3 regions of the Vibrio sp. RC2502 genome follow, and region 3 is predicted to be linked to each of the others. Evidence: predicted binding sites of a transcription regulator. Region 3 holds the regulator's gene; each other region holds the start of a gene.
What was found. The regulator CRP, encoded in region 3, controls carbon source genes, mostly activating them, when cyclic AMP is high. The targets are predictions, from matches to a motif close to TGTGANNNNNNTCACA.
Positions count from the first base shown of each region.

Region 1 (5,269 bases), 600 kb from region 3:
GTAGCCGATTTGGAATCATTGACGATAATGTGACGAACCTTATTCAGATCACCAGAACCATCATCAGGCAAAGACATAACTACAGTTTGCCAAGATACACCTGTTCGCTGTAACTGGTCATCATCGAGAGATACGTTTCTCACCATTAACGCGCTATTCTTTGCAAACTTTTCAAGCTCTTCAACCGATACCGGATAAGCTTTACGACCGTCAGAAAAGTCACCGTGACGAAGGCTAATCACCAATCGACCATTGGGCGCTAGCAAATTCGCAAGTTTGCGAAATGCGCGTTCACGGTGCGTAGGCGCAAGATGCATCCATACCGCACTAACAAGAATTAAATCGAAGCGAAAGCCAAGATTAATGACTTTCTCAAGCTTAGGTAACCCATCTTCAAGCCAAGTAACTGAATCATCACAGTAAGACTTACCAAATCTCAGAAGCGCTTGAGCAGGTTCAATCGCAATAACTTCACATCCATGTTCAGCCATCCATTTAGCGTCTCGACCAGAGCCAGCCCCAACATCTAAGACGCGATCTCTGGCTTGAGGCCAGAAAGCTCTCCAGCTCGCGTGGACATCCTCAAACTTGAGCGAAGTGTATTGCTCCGCTAAACAATCTGCGTGTTGTTCATAAAATCTAGACGTGGCAGGCATAAAGATAAACAGGAAAGCAACTAATATGAGCTCATGTTAATTGCTAGAGATTGCAATAGCTATAATCTCAGTCAAAAGTTGTAGGTGACGTAGCGATTAATATCGAATGTTCTAAAACGACAAAGCCCCGGAAACTCAAAGAGTTATCGGGGCTTTTTAGAATAAATGGCACGCCCTATTGGATTCGAACCAATGACCACATCCTTAGAAGGGACGTGCTCTATCCAGCTGAGCTAAGGGCGCGCTACAGGGACAGGATTATACGAGTTCAAACGGGTAAATCAACGGGTTTTCATAACATTCTGATCTGAATGCCTAAAAAAAGTCCATTAAAACGCTTAATGTTCAAAAACACCACAAGGCAAACGTTTGCGTATGGATGTTAATTAGAATTTCTGCGACAATGCGCCGCAGATAATTTGCCTTCTTAATTTATAAGGAAAGTCATGACTGCTCAAAATATAGACGGAACTCTCATTTCCCAAACTGTTCGATCTGAAGTTGCAGCACGTGTTAAAGCTCGCGTCGCAGCAGGTTTACGCGCTCCTGGCCTAGCAGTTGTTCTGGTTGGTGAAGACCCAGCATCTCAAGTTTACGTGGGCAGCAAACGCCGCGCATGTGAAGAAGTTGGCTTTGTATCCAAGTCGTTTGACCTTCCGGCTTCAACATCTGAAGAGGAGCTGCTTGCTCTTATTGATGAGTTGAACAACGACAACGAAATTGACGGCATTTTAGTTCAGTTGCCACTTCCTGCTGGTATTGATACCACACACGTTCTAGAGCGTATTCATCCAGAAAAAGACGTGGATGGCTTCCACCCTTACAACGTTGGTCGTCTTGCGCAACGTATTCCTAAGCTTCGCTCTTGTACGCCTAAAGGCATCATTACCCTACTCGACCGTTACAACATCGAGCTTCGTGGTAAACATGCGGTTGTGGTTGGCGCATCAAACATTGTTGGTCGTCCAATGACACTTGAGCTGCTGCTTGCTGGTTGTACAACAACGACATGCCACCGCTTTACCAAAGATCTAGAAAGCCACGTACGTCAAGCTGACGTTGTTGTGGTCGCGGTAGGTAAGCCAAACTTCATCCCTGGCGAGTGGATTAAAAAAGGCGCAGTGGTTGTCGATGTAGGCATTAACCGTCTTGATTCAGGCAAGCTAGTGGGCGATGTGGAATACGACAAAGCCCGCGAAAGCGCGAGCTTCATTACTCCGGTTCCTGGTGGTGTTGGCCCAATGACCGTAGCAAGCTTGATTGAGAACACGATGTTGGCTTGCGAGCAGTTCCATACTGAACAATAACATCAATATTGAGATACGAAAAAGGCTCCGCAAGGAGCCTTTTTGCTAATTTTAGATATCTATTTCAATTACAGACTTAAAATCACACCCGCAATAGAAGCACTCATCAAGTTCGCCATAACGCCGGCAATAATCGCGCGGAAACCATGCTTAGAAACAAATGCACGCTTCTCTGGTACCAAAGAACCCAATCCGCCGATCAACATTGCCATACTAGAGATGTTTGCAAAACCACACAGTGCGAAAGTTACGATAGCTTGAGAGTGAGCACTTAGCTGAGATTTCACTTCTGCTAGTTGGATGAAAGCAACAAACTCGTTCACCACGATCTTGTTACCGATAAGCGAGCCCGCCGTAATCGCCTCTTCCCATGGCACACCTAACAACCATGCGACAGGTGCAAATACGTAGCCTAAGATAAGCTCAAAGCTTAGTGGCGTACCAATAAGGTCTCCAACCCAACCTAGCATGCCGTTCAGCAACGCGATTACGCTGATGAACGCTAACAACGTACCACCTACAGACACAGCGATACGAACACCCGCCATTGCGCCATCGGCTAACGCTTCAACCACGTTAGTTGCGCGTGGAATTTCCACTTGGCTAATGTCGATATCTGGTGCTTTGTTCACATCTTCTGGCATGAGAATTTTCGCCATCAACAAGCCTGCGGGCGCAGACATAAAGGCAGCAGCGATAAGGTAGTTAAGATCGACACCCAACGAGGCATAACCTACCAACGTACCACCAGCTACTGACGCCAAACCACCTGTCATTACCGCAAAGAACTGCGAATCAGTCATGTGTTTTAGGTAGGGTTTCACCATAAGTGGCGCTTCGATAGTGCCGACAAAAATGTTTGCCGTTGCAGACAAAGACTCAGCACGACCAATGCCAAGAAGCTTTTGAATACCACCACCAATGAAGTTGATAACTTTTGGCATCACACCAATGTGATAAAGACCGGAGATAAGAGAGGAGAAGAAAACGATGATACCCAGTACATTGATCGCAAAGGTGAAGCCCCCTGTCGCCAAATTACCGAATAAAAACGCGATGCCTTCTTGACCGTAGTTGATCAAATTCGACACTACGCTGCTTACTGAATTCAGCGCATCTCGTCCTGCTGGTACATATAAAACCAACAATGCAAACAGCACCTGTAAAGCAAACGCAAACGCCACTGTTCTCAGCTTTATATTTTTTCTATTTGTAGAAAGTAGCCATGCTACGAATAGTATGGCTACGATACCAATAATTGAGTTCATAAAATGAATCCGACAGAAGGGGGATATGGAAGGCACCGGATTGTATAGCGGACTCAAAATGGCGCAAGTTGAGGATGTTAACAGTGTGAAAAGTTCAAGCGAACAATAATTAACCACACAAATAACTAATTGAATTTGCTATAGATAAACGTTTGCTTGTTTTTATTATTTCCATATGGAAAAGATGTTTCTAGATTTGGAAAAATTTTGTGAGACAAATCACCTTATACAACCACTGAATAGTCGAAAAATGTTTTGCTTAGAGAAAATCGACTACAAACACCTCTTGAACGTTATTAACGAATCTACTTGGGAATAGAGATGTAAGGTGCGAGGCGCTGATCCCAGTGACACGGGTTGCCAATTTTCTGTTTAATAAAGTTGATAACGGCTGATATTTTTTTCGGCATGTGCTGACGACTTGGGTACACCGCATAAAATGGCATCGACTGGCTCGCTTTCCAGTCTGGCAATAGTTGAATCAACTTACCCGTTCTGAACTCATCACCAAGCAAGTACGTTGCGAGATACGCAATCCCCCATCCAGCAATCGCGGCGTCGCGGACAGCTTCTGCTAAATCGACAGAGTAGTTGCCGGAGACTTTGACGTTTAGCTCTTGTTGTCCCTTGGTAAATGCCCATCCTGTGTAATCACGCTCCCAACTGCGATAGATCAAGCAGTTGTGCAAAGACAAGTCGTTCGGCTCAGTCGGAGTATCATACTTAAGCAAATAATCCGGCGATGCTGCCACCACAAACTGGCAGTCCGTCAAACGCTGCGCAATGTAGCCCTCTGGTAGGTGCTCATTGTTTGTTACCCACAGATCGAGCCCTTCCGCCAGCATATCGACCTTGTAGTCAAACAAATGCACTTCCACTTGAAGCTGTGGATACAACTCACGCAGCTCTTGAATCGCAGGAATGATGTGCAGCGTTCCAAATGATTGAGATAACCCGAGGCGAACCAGCCCAGCCACTTCATCCCTTTGGCTTTCCATTTCTAACGTCGCACTACTCACCGCCTGCACCACTTGTTCACAATGATGATAAAACGTTTTTCCCGCTTCGGTAGGCGTAAAACTACGCGTGGTGCGTTGAACAAGCTTGATGCCAAGAGATTCCTCTAACTGACTAAGCTGTTTGCTGACGTGAGATACTGACACTCCAAGGCTTTTCGCCGCCGCAGTAAAGTTTTTATGTTTGATCAATGCAGAAAAGATCACCATTTGCGCAGCACGTTCAGATAACACGCAGTACCTCGATAAGAATGTGGGAAAAACAAAGGGCTCCGAAGAGCCCCTATAAAACAGTATTTACTAACGAACTAGAATGAAATGCGATCAGCAAGATGGCTGACGGCAAGCGCGAAGTAGTAAGAGCGGTTCCACTTCATCAGTACGTTATAGTTATTGTAAACCAGATACGTACGACCGTTTTCATCGTCAGGCATGATAAGCCATGCTTGGATATCTTCATTCAGTTTAGGTAATGGACTGCCATCGTACTTCGTGATGCCAAGTTTACTCCACTCCTGAAGATATTTGCCTTTTTCTGCCCCGCGTCCTTCTAGGCTACGATCAATCCCTTTCGGCACTTTCACTTGGCGCCCCCAAGTAAACTTATCGTCCCAGCCAGACTCGCTCAAGTAGTTAGCGGTAGACGCAAACACATCCGCTTCTGATTGCCAGATGTCTTTTTTTCCGTCTCCGTTACCATCGGCGGCAAAACGTAGGAAAGAGCTTGGCATAAATTGACACTGTCCCATCGCACCAGCCCAAGAACCTTTAAAATTATCTAGCTCGATATGGCCTTGATCAAGGATTTGCAGCGCCGCCATGGTCTCTTTGCGGAAAAATTCTTCACGACGACCTTCAAATGCCATCGTCGACAACGCATCAATTACGCGGAAGTTACCTGTAAACTTGCCAAAGTTACTTTCTACACCCCAGAGCGCAACAATAAAGCGAGGTTGCACGCCGTATTGATCGCCTATGCGCTTAAGCTCCGCATAGTGCTCTTTGTATAGTGCTTTGGCTTG
Region 1 covers NZ_CM141453.1:2,388,542-2,393,810, forward strand. Annotated here, with positions in the region: gene ACYJZR_RS11125 (methyltransferase domain-containing protein) at 1-656, opposite strand, end outside; tRNA gene ACYJZR_RS11130 (tRNA-Arg) at 823-899, opposite strand; gene folD (bifunctional methylenetetrahydrofolate dehydrogenase/methenyltetrahydrofolate cyclohydrolase FolD) at 1,103-1,963, shown strand; gene ACYJZR_RS11140 (NupC/NupG family nucleoside CNT transporter) at 2,032-3,231, opposite strand; gene ACYJZR_RS11145 (LysR family transcriptional regulator) at 3,537-4,481, opposite strand; gene ACYJZR_RS11150 (lytic murein transglycosylase) at 4,556-5,269, opposite strand, start outside.
Region 1: a site for CRP is predicted at 3,440-3,455, ahead of ACYJZR_RS11140 (NupC/NupG family nucleoside CNT transporter). Genes of this name have one in related genera too.

Region 2 (5,269 bases), 690 kb from region 3:
TGAAAGTTGGTAAGCCAAAAATGTACCCAGTAGTTGACGACCGAGGAAAACTTGTTGGCATCATCACTCGCCGTGATGTTCTGCGCGCTATTGGGATGACGTTGAACGAATGCTTTAAACATCCAGTTTGATGACGACATCGACATGACTACTTCGAAAGGCGCTGCGGCGTCTTTCTTTTTTCGGAAAAAGGCTGAGGTTGAGCGAAGTGGTTATTTTTTTCTTTTAACAAAATTCGCCTTGACCTTGGAGCTAGCTCCAAGGTTTATCCTTAGTGGTAGATGAACAGTCTCAGCCAATAAGGAAAACAAACTATGTGTACAAAACATCAAGGTTGCCAGTCAGGCAAAATCAAAACTGCTGTGCCACTCAGCGCCCATGACTCTTGCTGCGCGCCAACTAAACCGACTCTAAATATTGATCAAGCGGGTGTTGATACTGTTGAAAGCTCTTGCTGTAGTGGAGGCAGTTGCAGTTCGGACACCGCCGATGAAGAAGGCCCCGCGGAACAGCGAGAATCCTCGATTCGTAGCAGTTGGATCGTTTCCGATATGGACTGCCCGTCTTGCGCGCAAAAGCTTGAAAAAGCCATCATGTCATTGCAAGGCGTTACGAATGCTAAAGTCCTTTTTGCTACAGAAAAGTTAGTTGTCGATTTTGATGACCATTCTCTAAGTTCGATCATCGAACAAACAGCGCGCCAAACTGGTTTCCCGCTTTCTGCGCTGGATAAACCAAAGCAAAAGAAAGAGAACAAAGGCTGGTTCGGTTTTGTTCAAGACAATCTACAGATTTTATCGATCGCAGGTGCTATGGCATTTGCGGGCCTAGTCGCAAGCATCAACCCTCAGCTTAGTAGCTGGATTTTTACTTTAACCTGTTTGCTGGGTTTGTATCCTATTGCCCGTAAGGCCGTCAAACTGGCCCGTGGTGGCACACCATTTGCCATTGAAACACTGATGAGTGTTGCTGCATTAGGTGCGTTGTACTTAGGTGAAACCGCAGAAGCCGCGATGGTGTTATTGCTCTTCCTTATTGGTGAAAAGCTAGAAGCATACGCATCATCACGAGCTCGAAGTGGCGTTCAGGCCTTAATGGATTTGGTGCCAGAAAACACCACGCTGATCATTGATGGTGTACGCAAAGAAGTGCCAGCGTCTCAGCTTCAACCTGGGGATGTCATTGAAGTGGCACCTGGCGGTCGTTTGCCTGCTGATGGTGTATTGATGACGACGTTAGCCAGCTTTGATGAAAGTGCATTGACCGGTGAATCAGTTCCTGTTGAGCATGAAGAGGGCGGGAAAATCATGGCGGGGGCGGTGGTAGTCGATAAAGTAGTGCAGGTGCAAGTGACCTCCCGCCAAGGTGAAAATGCCATTGACCGCATCCTTCATTTGATTGAAGAAGCTGAATCGCGCAAAGCGCCGTTAGAACGATTCCTCGATAAATTCAGTCGCTGGTACACACCACTTATGATGTTGGTGTCTCTTGCCGTCATCGTTACGCCACCATTACTGTTCGCTCAACCTTGGGAAACATGGGTGTACCGTGGTTTAGCATTGCTCTTAATCGCTTGTCCTTGTGCCTTGGTTATTTCAACGCCTGCTGCGATTACGTCGGGTCTGGCTGCTGCGGCACGCCGTGGTGCATTGATCAAAGGTGGGGCAGCGCTTGAGTTGCTTGGCAAAGTGGAGTCGGTCGCGTTTGATAAAACAGGCACGTTGACACAAGGTAAACCGCAAGTAACGGACGTGGTGACTTATGATGTAACAGAAGAAACACTACTGAGTTTAACGGCTTCTATCGAGATGGGGTCAAGTCATCCTTTAGCGGTTTCATTAGTGAAGCGGGCCGAAGAACAAGGCGTTTCGATTCCTGAGGCAAGTGATAAAACTGCTCAAGTCGGCTCTGGTGTAACAGGTTTGGTGAACGGTAAATTAGTGCAAGTTATTGCGCCATCAAAAGCGGACTTCCCTGTTTCTTCGAAAGTTGAACAACGTGTTATTGAACTGGAAGAACAAGGCAAAACCGTGGTGATCGTTCGTCACGATTACGAAGTTATTGGCGTGATCGCGTGGCAAGATACTCTTCGTCAAGATGCTCAACAGGCAATCGCCACGTTGAAAATGTTGGGCGTGAGTTCTGTGATGTTGACTGGGGACAACCCACGCAGTGCGGAAGCGATAGCCCATCAAATTGGTTTGGATTACAAAGCGAGCTTGTTGCCTGCCGATAAAGTGCGTTATGTGGAACAACTTTCTACTGAGCACACGGTTGCGATGGTTGGTGATGGTATTAACGACGCACCTGCGATGAAAGCTTCTAGCATTGGTATCGCGATGGGCGGAGGTACTGACGTCGCATTAGAAACTGCTGATGCGGCACTAACGCACAACCGCTTGGTTGAATTGCCAGCAATGATTGAATTATCACGTGCGACGCTGAACAACATTCGTCAAAACGTGGCGTTGGCGCTTGGCTTAAAAGGTGTGTTCTTAGTCACCAGTTTATTGGGTATCACTGGGCTTTGGGTTGCGGTCTTGGCAGACAGTGGGGCGACTGCGTTAGTGACACTCAATGCGCTACGACTTCTGCGTTTTGAATCTAAACAAGTGCAATAACGCTATTCTCAAAGTTGCTCTATATTTAACCCGAGGCGTTTCTCGTCTCGGGTTTTTATGTTTCCGTGAGAGCTATAAATTTTGTGAATGTAATCTGAGCCATCGGACTTGTTGTTATGCAACGAAATGATAAATTCGCCCGAATAATGTGATCTAAACCGTTTTAATTTGAAATTGTAGATTTATTACATTTTATCAATGTGATTATGATCACTCTATGTTGGTGCAAGGTTCGCTACAGTGCTCCTGTACCCAACAACTTACTAATGAGCTTATTGTTTACAAAATAAGCCACAATAAGGAGCGACATATGTCTCAAGCTGTATTCCATTTAGGTGTTACTGAAGCTGATCTTAATGGTGCAACTCTAGCCATCATTCCAGGTGATCCAGCGCGTGTTCAAAAAATCGCAGAACAAATGGAAAACCCTGTATTCCTAGCAAGTCACCGCGAATACACGCTTTACCGCGCAGAACTAGACGGTAAGCCAGTTGTGGTTTGTTCAACAGGTATCGGTGGTCCATCTACCTCTATCGCAGTAGAAGAGTTAGCACAGCTTGGTGTTCGCACATTCCTACGCGTAGGTACGACTGGTGCAATTCAACCACACGTAAACGTAGGCGATATGATCGTGACAACAGGCTCTGTTCGTCTAGATGGTGCAAGCCTACACTTCGCTCCAATGGAATTCCCAGCAGTTGCGGACTTTGATGTTGCAACTGCGATGAAAGCAGCAGTTGAAGAATCTGGTGCAACAGTTCATATGGGTGTGACTGCTTCAAGTGACACTTTCTACCCAGGTCAAGAGCGTTACGACACATTCACTGGTCGTGTTGTGAAGCGTTTCCAAGGCTCTATGAAAGAGTGGCAAGACATGGGCGTGCTGAACTTCGAAATGGAATCAGCAACGCTACTTACCATGTGTGCAAGCTCTGGCCTGAAAGCAGGTTGTGTGGCGGGTGTAATCATCAACCGTACACAAAAAGAGATTCCAGATCATTCAACACTGAAAGAAACGGAAGCTCGCTCAATTAAAGTTGTAGTAGAAGCAGCACGTAAAATGCTTTAAGCGCTCACTTTAGTTGGCATTTAAACAAACAGAAAAACCCAGAGGCTTGCCTCTGGGTTTTTCTATGTGCCTTGTTCAGGTGCGATTTTCTAGATTCTGAAACGCAAAGTGATTGAAGCTAGGATAGGCACTAAAAACAGGCATTAAAAAAGCAGCTCCAGTGAGCTGCTTTCGTGTTTTTAGAGGGCGACTAAATTTCGTCAGAACCGCCAGCGGCTTCAAACCATTTCGCAAGATGCGTTTTGAGATCTTTCAGCTCTTCAGGGCCGATAAGCGCAAGGCCAAGATCCTCTGCACGAGTAATGTCATTGTGACGAAGAGGGCGGAAGCTCACCAGCATAGCGCGTGCTTGTAGACCGCCTAGCAGGTCACGCAAAGATTCCAGTTTGTACAGCGTATCGTCACCATCATCGCGCATGCCTTTCGTTTTACACTCAATGATGTGCAGCTTGTTATTTACAACCGTTGCTACGTCTAGCTCGTTACGTACTTCACTTTCACCCAGCTTACGATATACCTGAACATTCAAAGAGCGATCTTGAATCGTTGGCATAGTGTCTTGGATTTGCTTCACAGTGCTGTGAACCAGAGTCTCCAACCATTCGCCGTTAGAGAATCGACGTGCGTCTTCGTTCGCGAAGGTCAAAATGCCATTTTCGTAAGTCGCGATCTGTGCTTCGACAAGATCCGACAGCAGCATGTTGAGTTCACGGTAGCCTTGTTGCTTCTCAGACAGCTCCACATCCAGCTTCTGCTCCTTACGGCAGGTTGTCGCAAGGTAGTTGAGTGTCGCCAAGCCTGGACCCAATTCAAGCGCATTTGACGCCCAGCGTTCGCCAAGCTCATACAGTTTTTGATCAAGAAGAGGAGGAAGGTCTACGTGGTGGAACTCGCCGCGCGCACCGAAAATGGTTAGGTAGTCGGAGATAGTAATGTGGTCTTCAACTTGCGTATCTTCTTTGCCATCTGGGTAAAGCCAGCAAAGTTTGTCACTGTTTGGTTCAACCACGAAGATAGGCCAGCGATAAGTACGGAAAACCTCGTAAACCGACAACAATCGATGACGAAGGCCACAGCTTGCGTTCAGTTTGACGTCTTCTCCACGGTCGTGAAGATCTTTCGCGAGCTTTTGAATCGATTGTTTAATCAGGGTTGTATTGACAGCAGACGGAATTTCAAAAAACTCAGAAGTAATCTCTCGCTGCTCTAACACGCTACTCAGTCGGTCAAACATATCTACCTGTGTTTTGTCACCAATGAATACGATATGTGTGCTTAAAGTGCGATTATCCAATAGAGGAGTGACCAATCTCACTGGGTCTTGGTCGATAATACCAACATGAACAGCCATAGATTTTCCTTTTTGTGTGGCCGCTCGAAAAGAGAAGTGCAAGGGATGAGCAGGCCATATTACCCATATGTAGACAAGGCCGAGAAAAAACAAGGGCGACTTCATAAAAAGTCGCCCTTATACAGCTGGTTGCATCAACTGTTGCATAAAAATTTACAATTTAAAGCGATGGACTAATTCATTTTGCTGATGAGCAAGCTGAGTGAGAGATTCACTCGTATGAGTGAT
Region 2 covers NZ_CM141453.1:2,297,161-2,302,429, reverse strand. Annotated here, with positions in the region: gene ACYJZR_RS10715 (CBS domain-containing protein) at 1-131, shown strand, start outside; gene ACYJZR_RS10710 (zinc/cadmium/mercury/lead-transporting ATPase) at 315-2,621, shown strand; gene udp (uridine phosphorylase) at 2,932-3,690, shown strand; gene ACYJZR_RS10700 (DUF1887 family protein) at 3,881-5,041, opposite strand; gene ACYJZR_RS10695 (methyl-accepting chemotaxis protein) at 5,195-5,269, opposite strand, start outside.
Region 2: a site for CRP is predicted at 2,821-2,836, ahead of udp (uridine phosphorylase). Genes of this name have one in related genera too.

Region 3 (5,269 bases):
TGCAGCGGTTCGCTGCTGCACTTTACAGGTACGTAATTTTCGACAAGGTTTGTCATGTCAGCTAAACACCCAATCATTGCGGTTACTGGTTCATCCGGTGCCGGCACAACCACGACGTCTGAAGCATTCCGCAAGATGTTCAATATGATGAACATCAGGCCGGCATGGGTGGAAGGAGACAGCTTCCATCGCTTTACTCGCCCTGAAATGGACATCGAAATTCGCAAAGCCCGCGAGCAAGGCCGACACATCAGTTACTTTGGTCCGCAAGCGAATGACTTCCCGGGATTAGAAGAGTTTTTCCGTAAGTTCGGTCATGACGGCACTGGCAGTGTGCGCCGTTATCTGCACACCTTTGACGAAGCAGTTCCCTACAATCAAATGCCAGGCACATTTACACCGTGGCAAGACTTACCTGAAAACAGCGACGTGCTGTTTTATGAAGGGCTGCATGGTGGTGTGGTTGATGGCGATGTTAATGTTGCTCAGCATGTGGATTTCTTGATTGGCATGGTGCCAATTGTGAACTTAGAGTGGATCCAAAAATTCGTGCGCGACACTCGCGATCGCGGCCATTCGCGTGAAGCGGTGATGGACTCAATCGTGCGCTCAATGGACGATTACCTCAATTACATCACTCCGCAGTTTTCTCGTACTCACATCAACTTTCAACGCGTCCCAACCGTCGATACCTCCAACCCGCTTAACGCCAAAGGCATTCCGAGTTTAGATGAAAGTTTTGTGGTGATTCGTCTGCGCGGCATTAAGAATGTCGACTTCCCATATCTGCTGGCCATGATTGATGGCTCATTTATGTCGCGCCACAACACCATTGTTGTGCCAGGCGGCAAAATGAGCTTTGCAATGGAGCTCATAGTTAGGCCTATCCTACAACAGCTGATTGAAACAGGAAAAATTGGCTAAAAACGTAGCAGGCTAGATGTTTACTTTTCATACCGTGATCATGTGCACAGTTTTGCTTACAAAATCTCAATCATGGCACGATTAAAATCAAGAAATCGTTTTCGAAAAAGGATACTATTTCTTACCGAAACACAAGAGAGCTTGCAGCATATAAAAAGTGCTCTTATTCTAGTAAGCCTAATTCAGGCTTAGCTAAAATATGGATAGCGCAAGCGTACCCTGCAGAGGAAGTGAGATATTATGGTTCTAGGTAAACCTCAAACCGACCCAACATTAGAGTGGTTTCTTTCACACTGTCATATTCATAAGTACCCATCAAAGAGCACGCTAATTCACGCAGGTGAAAAAGCTGAAACGTTGTACTACATCGTTAAAGGCTCTGTTGCGGTTCTTATCAAGGACGAAGAAGGTAAGGAAATGATTCTTTCTTACCTAAACCAAGGTGACTTTATTGGTGAACTTGGTCTATTCGAAGAAGACCAAGAGCGTACAGCTTGGGTTCGCGCTAAATCTCCTTGTGAAGTTGCTGAAATTTCTTTCAAGAAGTTCCGTCAGCTTATCCAAGTAAACCCAGACATCCTAATGCGTCTTTCTGCGCAGATGGCTCGTCGTCTTCAAGTAACTAGCCAAAAAGTGGGTGACCTAGCGTTCCTAGACGTAACTGGTCGTATCGCTCAGACGCTTCTGAACCTTGCTAAACAACCAGATGCGATGACTCACCCAGACGGCATGCAAATCAAGATCACTCGTCAAGAAATCGGTCAAATCGTTGGCTGTTCTCGTGAGACAGTAGGTCGTATCTTGAAGATGCTAGAAGAGCAGAACCTAATCTCTGCGCACGGTAAAACTATCGTGGTTTACGGTACTCGTTAATCTCAATTTAGAGTGACACGAACAAAATTATAAAAGCCACCAATGGCGACATTGGTGGCTTTTTATTTGCCTTGCAGTCAGGCTCTAGGTCGCAAGAGGCTAACGAACTAGCAGGTTAGCCCAAGGTATTCCATGGCGTTTAGCCATTGGTACGTTTAACCATTAGTGCTTTCAAAAATTTTGTCTGCTGAAGCGGCAACAAATCCTGGATACAACTCGCCATTCTCCATTGGGTAACGTTTAGCAAACTCGTAAAAGCCACCTGGGATAATTTCCGAACCTTCTTCGAAGGTCACTGGCACTTTGTCTGCCATCGTCGACGATTGCTCAAGCAGCACTTCCGGTGAACCCTTCACCTCACCGCCCGACTCATTGATCACAAACCCTGCTTGACGAAGATGGTCGTTAACCTGTTTGACTTCATCGTGTTGATTCAACTGATTCACACTCACCGTAAAGTGATTAGCACCATAACCGTGCGCGGCCAGCCAAGACGCATACTCGCTCTCTTTAGCCAACGTTTGGTAATCAGCAAAGCTTAGCTCCCATAAGCGACCGCCATGCAGAAATGCACTGCCCGACAGTTTTTCAGCATCCACTTGCGCAACCAGTTTCGCCACAATATCTTGCAGCTCTGGCGAACACTCTTCGACTTTCAGCTCACTGATGAAGACTTTAGGCTGCTTCGGATCTGGGTGCTCATAGTGTTTTGCGACCAGTTTTTTGCTCTCAAATACGTAGTCCCCACACGCTTTATAGCCAGCAGCTAAAAACGGTTTCGCCAATGTCTCGATACCTAGCGGTTCAACATTGAAAGTGCGTAAAGCAATATGATCATTAATCAGAGCCTCATCTTCTTGTAGAAGCTGATGCACCTTAGCAGCAGAAGGACAAAGACGTTGGATGTAGTCTTGCCATAGCGATTCAAATAACACATCGGGCGTCATAACGACTCCTTGTTACGAGATGTAGGATTAAGATAAGAGTGTGGTCGCTCGTTCACAGCCCAAAAGCTGTCCAGAATAATGAACGAGCAACCATCAACCTGTGACGGTAAATGTCAGTCAGTCAAACACGCTTTTTGAGTCTGTGCTCACTTGCCGTGTAATGCCAACGCGTACTACCCAAACCTAAATGATGCGTCAGCACATTGGGCCACGATGCATGGTCGTGACCCTGTTATTGAAACTTAAAGCGTCACGCCTGGGCTCAATGTCGCAGGTAATTCCGTCTCCTGCCCTTCCATGGATGCCATAGGGTAAGCACAGTAATCCGCCGCGTAGTACGCGCTTGGACGAAGGTTGCCTGATGCACCTGGGCCACCAAACGGTGCGTCACCACTTGCGCCCGTCAATTGACGGTTGCGGTTTACGATGCCTGCGCGAATGTGGTCAACAAAGTATTCCCATTCTTGATCGTCTGTTGATACAAGACCTGCCGACAAGCCAAAGCGCGTGTCATTCGCCAGCTCTACGGCCTTATCTAAACCTTCATAGCGCACGACTTGCAGCAGCGGTCCGAAGTATTCTTCATCTGGCAACTCAGCAATGTTAGTCACATCGATGATGCCAGGAGAAACAAACGCCGCCTCTCCTGCTTTCGCTTCAATTAAGCTTTCACCGCCTAGAGATTGCAGGTTTGCTTGCGCATCAAGAATGAACTTCGCCGCAGCCACAGAGATTTGTGGGCCCATAAATGGCGCAGGTTCTGCGAATGGTTGATCCATGCGAATGTTTTTCGTCGCTTCCACCAGCTTAGTGATCAGAGCATCCCCTTTCTCACCAAACGGCACGTATAGACGACGAGCACAAGTACAACGTTGACCAGCACTGATGAATGCCGATTGGATGATGGTGTACACCGTTGCATCCAAATCACCGTAGTTATCAGAGATGACCATCGGGTTGTTGCCACCCATTTCTAGCGCTAACATCTTGCCTGGTTGACCTGCAAACTGACGATGCAGAATGTGACCCGTGTTCGCACTGCCCGTAAACAGAATGCCATCAATACCTTTCGCATCAGCCAACGCAATACCGGTTTCCTTCGCACCTTGAACAAGGTTGATCACGCCTTTTGGCAAACCCGCTTCTTCCCACAATTTCATAGCTAGCTCGCCAGTCCAAGGCGTTTGCTCAGATGGTTTGAACACAACTGTGTTCCCCGCTAGCAAGGCAGGAACGATGTGGCCATTCGGTAAGTGACCAGGGAAGTTATATGGCCCAAACACCGCCATTACGCCAAGAGGGCGATGTCGCAATACAATCTGGTTGCCCGCTGCTTCGCGAGTCGCTTCACCAGTACGGTCATGGTAGGCACGAATAGAAATAGCGATTTTTCCAGCCATTGCAGCCGCTTCTGTGCGCGTTTCCCAAATTGGTTTACCCGTTTCTTTCGCGATCACTTCGGCAATTTTTTCACTGTTTTCTTTCACTTTTTCAGCAAAAGCCAACACAATTGCTTCGCGTTCAGCGAATGGACGTTTTTTCCATTCGACGAACGCAGCACGCGCTGCAGCAACGGCTTGGTCTACTTGTTCCGCCGTTGCACCGTTACCGCGCCAAATTACTTCTTGGTTGTACGGCGACAGAGACACAAACTCTTCACCCTGACCTTGTACCCATTCACCTGCAATCCAATGTGTCATTGTTACTATCCTTAAATTCTGTCGTCTGTTACTGCGGTAGAAGGCGAACGAAATCCCCGTCCTTCACCAAGAGCGCATCAGCTAATTCAGGCGCCAACACAACGCTTTGCGTTTCTGCGTCGTACGCGGCTTTTGCTGCAGCGGCACGGAAGTTCTCGAATGACGAGTTACACATCAAGAAGTCTTGAGTGCTGGTATGCGCTGAGATTTTGACTTGAGCACGGAATGAATGACGTACCGATTCGATATTGCGTAAGTCACACTCAACCGTTGGACCGCCATCGAAGATGTCGACGTAGCCACGGTTGGTAAATCCTTCACGCTCTAACAGCTTCAGCGCTGGGCGCGTGTTGTCATGCACTTGGCCAATCACCGCTTGTGCTTCTGGGCTCAATAGGTTGATGTAAATTGGCAGCTTTGGCATCAAGTCAGCGATAAAGCCTTTCTTGCCGATGCCGGTAAGATAATCTGCAAGTGTGAAATCAATAGAGAAGAAATGCTCTTGTAACCATTGCCAGAATGGAGAATTACCATTCGCATCAGAGACGCCACGCATCTCGGCAAAGATGGTTTTAGAGAAACGCTCTGGGTGCTCCGCCATCATAAGAAAACGGCACTTAGACATCAGACGGCCATTTAAGCCCTGGCGATATTTTTCGCGTAGGAACAGCGTACAAATCTCACTGTTCCCCGTGTAGTTGTTGCCAAATGTCAGTAGTTTAACGACGTTATTTACGCCGAGTTTTGGCGAAGAGTGAACCACTTTACTGATGTGATATGAGTAGAACGGTACGTCCCAGCCAATAGATGCTTCGATTCCGGTGG
Region 3 covers NZ_CM141453.1:2,989,238-2,994,506, forward strand. Annotated here, with positions in the region: gene ACYJZR_RS13925 (phosphoribulokinase) at 55-924, shown strand; gene crp (cAMP-activated global transcriptional regulator CRP) at 1,165-1,797, shown strand; gene ACYJZR_RS13935 (DUF1338 domain-containing protein) at 1,953-2,744, opposite strand; gene astD (succinylglutamate-semialdehyde dehydrogenase) at 2,987-4,444, opposite strand; gene astA (arginine N-succinyltransferase) at 4,473-5,269, opposite strand, start outside.